DNA from 2 places in the Vogesella amnigena genome. Region 2 is predicted to be linked to the other one. Evidence: predicted binding sites of a transcription regulator. Region 2 holds the regulator's gene; the other holds the start of a gene.
The links. The regulator FNR, encoded in region 2, switches genes on or off when oxygen is low (the NO sensors DNR and NnrR bind a similar motif). The targets are predictions, from matches to a motif close to TTGATNNNNATCAA.
Positions count from the first base shown of each region.

Region 1: a site for FNR is predicted at 1,007-1,020, ahead of ACFOKJ_RS10595 (universal stress protein). Genes of this name have one in related genera too.

Region 1 covers NZ_JBHRYH010000021.1:149,578-151,775, forward strand. The annotation lists gene ACFOKJ_RS10590 (TlyA family RNA methyltransferase) at 1-371, shown strand, start outside; gene ACFOKJ_RS10595 (universal stress protein) at 439-927, opposite strand; gene ACFOKJ_RS10600 (glutamine synthetase family protein) at 1,179-2,198, opposite strand, start outside.
Region 2 covers NZ_JBHRYH010000018.1:38,792-40,989, forward strand. The annotation lists gene hemN (oxygen-independent coproporphyrinogen III oxidase) at 1-770, opposite strand, end outside; gene fnr (fumarate/nitrate reduction transcriptional regulator Fnr) at 881-1,627, shown strand; gene ACFOKJ_RS08710 (NAD(P)H-dependent oxidoreductase) at 1,965-2,198, opposite strand, start outside.

The DNA.
Region 1 (2,198 bases), on a different contig from region 2:
GCTATTTCGAAGGTGTGAATGCGCGGGCGCTGGATCACGCTGCGCTGCTGGCGGCCAACGACGACCAGCCATTCGACCTGATGGTGTGCGATGTGTCGTTCATTTCGGTGACGCTGATCTACCCGTCGGCACTGCCGCTGATCCGCCCCGGCGGCTACCTGCTGAGCCTGGTGAAGCCGCAGTTCGAGGTTGGCCGCGACGGCCTGGGCCACGGCGGCATCGTGCGCGACGAGAGCTTGTACCAGGGCGTGGAAGACAAGATCAGCCAGGCCATTGCCGAGCAGGGCTTCGAGCGTCTGGCCTGGTTCGACAGCCCGATCAAGGGCGGTGACGGCAACCGCGAGTTCTTCGTGCTGGCACGCCGTCGCTGAAGCTCGCTCCATACGCAAAACAGGGCGCCGCTGGCGCCCCGTTTGCGTATATGGCCTTAGCCCGTACTCAGCCCACGCTGGCCGCAGCCGGGCTATCGTCATCTTCCGGATTGCGGACAACCAGCAGTGGCAGTGTGGTACGGCGCAGCACGCTTTCGGCAAAGCTGCCCAGCAGCAGATGCTTCCAGCCACGGTGGCCGTGGGTGCCGATCACCAGCAGGTCGGCAGCGGCGCCGGCGGCAAAATCCACCAGCAGGTTGGCGGTTTCCACTCCGCCCTGTGCCGACTCCAGCAGATGGCAGCTTACCTCGCTCACGCCATGCTGCTCGGCATAGGCGCGCGCCTCGTCCAGAATCCCCTGCCCCTGCTTGCGCGCCTCGGCCTGCAGCGCCGGCACGTCCAGCAGACCTACGCTATCCACGGCAAAATCATGCACGCTGATGACGTGCACCAGCGACAGGCGCGCCTTGGCGGCAGCGGCCAGGCGCACGGCTTCGATCAGCGCCGGACGGGCATTGTGGCTGCCATCCAGCGCCACAGTCAGATGACGGTACATGGTGTGTTCCTCGGGTGGGTTAGCAAGACGTCATTATGAGCCGCCGCACCAGACATGCTAAGCGGCGATACCGCCTTGTTTGATCTGCTTCAAGCCCTGCTTTCACTGTAGCAAGCGCAGCACCGGGCTACAGGAAGCTTGCGTCGTACAGACGCCTGCCAAGAACAATGCGGCCAACCTTGCAACGGTTGGCCGCATGGTGGCGGAACGGCCCGCTGGGGCTTTCGCCCTATGGCTAAGCGCTGGCCCGCTTACGCCAGCGTGGCGAGGAAGCGGCGTTCCCAGGCGGTGATCTCGCCCTGGAAACTGGCCAGCTCCACCTCTTTCACTGCCGCATAGGCGGCGGCGAATTCGGCGCTGAACAGGCGGCTACAGGCGCTGCCGGCACGCATGCCGGCCAGCGCTGCCTCCAGCGTGGACGGCAGCTCGCTGCTGTCTTCGCCGCTGCTGAACACATTGCCCACTGCTGGCGCCGACGGCTGCAGCTCCTCTTCCACCCCCAGCAGACCGGCACCCAGGCTGGCGGCCAGTGCCAGGTAGGGGTTGGCATCGCAACCTGGCAGGCGGTTTTCCACGCGGCGTGCCTCCGGGCCGGATACCGGCACACGCAGGCCCACCGAGCGGTTGTCCACACCCCAGCTCAGGTTCACCGGCGCCGCCAGGTTCTTCACGAAACGGCGGTAGGAATTGGGGCTGGGGCAGTACAGCGGCATCAGCTCGGCCAGGTAACGCTGCAGGCCGGCAATGTAGTGGTGGAACACGTGGCTGGCTTCGCCATTGGCCTGGCTGAACACATTGCGCCCGCTGGCATCCACCACGCTCTGGTGGATGTGCATGGAGCTGCCGGGCTCGCCGGCCAGCGGCTTGGCCATGCATACCGCGCGCAGGCCGTGGCGCAGCGCGGTTTCCTTCAGCAGGGTCTTGAACAGGAAGGTCTGGTCGGCCAGCGCCAGCGCATCGCCGTGCATCAGGTTGATCTCGAACTGGCTGGGGCCCATCTCGTGCACCCAGGTATCGGTCTGGATGCCCAGCTGCTCGCAACCGCTGTAGATGTCGTCGAAGAAGGCTTCGTGATCGTTCAGCGTGCTGAAGCTGAAGGCATCGAAGCCACGCTCGCGGCGGCTGCCGCGCAGGGCCGGGCTCTGGAAGGCGGCATCGGCGTCGGCATCCGGCGCGAACAGGTAGAACTCCAGTTCCGGCGCCACCACCGGTGTCCAGCCACGCGCGGCGTAGCGCGCCAGCACCGCCTTGAGCGCGCTGCGCGGCGCCAG
Region 2 (2,198 bases):
GGCAGGTGCGCGTAGTTGTACAGCGCGATGCGGTCCGGGTTCATTGCCAGCACCTTGTCCACAGTGCGGCGCACCGAGTCGGCATTCTGCAGCGGCAGGCCGTAGATCAGGTCCACGCTCACCGACTTGAAACCGGCCTCACGCGCGGCGTTGATCACGGTAAGGGTTTCTTCCTCGCTCTGGATGCGGTTCACCGCCTGCTGCACGGCCGGGTCGAAATCCTGGATGCCCACACTCATGCGGTTGAAACCCAGCCGGCCCAGGTGCAGCACGGTGTCGCGGCCAACCTTGCGCGGGTCGATCTCGATGGAAAACTCACCATCCGGCAGCAATTCGAAATGCTTGTTAATGGCCGCCATCACCCGGCTGAGTTGCTCGTCGGACAGGAAGGTGGGTGTGCCGCCGCCAAAATGCAGCTGGATCACCTTCTCGCGGTAGCCCAGGCGTGCCGCCACCAGGGCGATTTCCTTTTCCAGGTAATCCAGGTACTGGTCGGCGCGGCTCTTGTCTTTGGTGATGATCTTGTTGCAGCCGCAGTAGTAGCAGATGGTGTTACAGAACGGCACATGCACGTACAGCGACACCGGGCGATGGCTGGCGCCAATGGCGTGCTGCTGCAGCCAGTGCTCGTAATCCTTCACCCCGAAGCCGCCGTGAAAGCGATCTGCCGTCGGGTAAGAAGTGTAGCGCGGGCCGGAACCTTCAAGTTTTTCGATAAGTTCTCGATCGAAGACGCATTGCGTCGGCTGGAACGGGGCGGTGGGTGTCATATCGTCTTGCTTGGAAAACTGGTGGTGGGCTGGTAAATTTGCGCTAATTGACACTTGGCGCGCTTTGACGCGTGTCAAGCAAGCCTCTAGCCTTGCGAAACCCGGAAACCATGACCGAGCTCACTACCTCCCTGCACACGCTGAAAGTGTCGTGCTCCAACTGCAGTCTGCGTGAACTCTGCCTGCCGGTTGGCCTCAACCGCGACGAGATGGCACAGCTGGATGCGGTGATCCGCCAGAGCCGCCGTCTGAAGCGTGGCGAGTACCTGTTCCACTCCGGCGAAGGCTTCCGTTCACTGTATGCAGTGCGTACCGGTTTCTTCAAGACCTGCGTCTCCAGCCAGGACGGCCGCGAGCAGGTAACCGGCTTCCACATGTCCGGCGAGCTGATGGGCCTGGACGGCATTTCCGCCAGCCAGCACGGCTGCGACGCCATCGCGCTGGAAGACAGCGAGGTATGCGAGCTGCCGTTCAACCGCATGGAAACCCTGGGCCGCGACATCCCCAGCCTGCAGCACCACTTCTTCCGCCTGATGAGCCGCGAGATCGTGCGCGACCAGTCGGTAATGCTGCTGCTGGGCAATATGAAGGCCGAGGAGAGGCTGGCCGCCTTCCTGCTCAACCTGTCGCAGCGTCTGTCGGCACGCGGCTTTGCCGCCTTCGACTTCATCCTGCGCATGAGCCGCGAGGAAATCGGCAGCTTCCTGGGCCTGAAACTGGAAACCGTCAGCCGCACGCTGTCCAAGTTCCAGCAACAGGGCTGGCTGAAAGTGGATCACAAGCACATTCAGGTACTGCAGCCGGAAGAGCTGAAGGCACTGGTAGCCGGCTGCGCCCAGGCCAACAGCCTGCGCTGAGCACCAGCCGCCCTTAGCGTTCGAACGCCCTGCCCCGTGCGGGGCGTTGTTGTTTGTGGGGGGATGCAGGGTGGAAAACACGTAGCCCGGATAAGCCACAGGCGCATCCGGGAACATTGGCACCTGCTCCCCGGATGCGCTGCGCTTATCCGGGCTACCAACTTGCCGTTCGAACGCCCTGCCCCGTGCGGGGCGTTGTTGTTTGTGGGGCAAGCGTGTGATGTGTAGGGCGGATGCCCCGCAGGGGCGATCCGCCAACACAAGGTTGGCCGCAAATGACGGTGGAACGCCCCGCAAGCGCCTCATAGTGGCGGAACGCCCCGTTGGGGCTTCCGCCCTACAGCACCCCTATCGACAGCGCCGCCGCCAGCGTGGCGCCCAGCTCGGCCGCCTCCTCCAGCGACTGCGGCGTCACCTCCCCCTTCACCAGCAGCGGTGGCAAGGCCTCGCGCAGCGGGTAGCCGCTGGCGATGCGGCGAATCGCGGTGAGTGCGCCCTGGCCGTCGTTGCCGGCGCTGATGATCGCCGCGTACGGCAGCCCCTCCACCTTTCCCTGCGCCGGGTAGAAGGT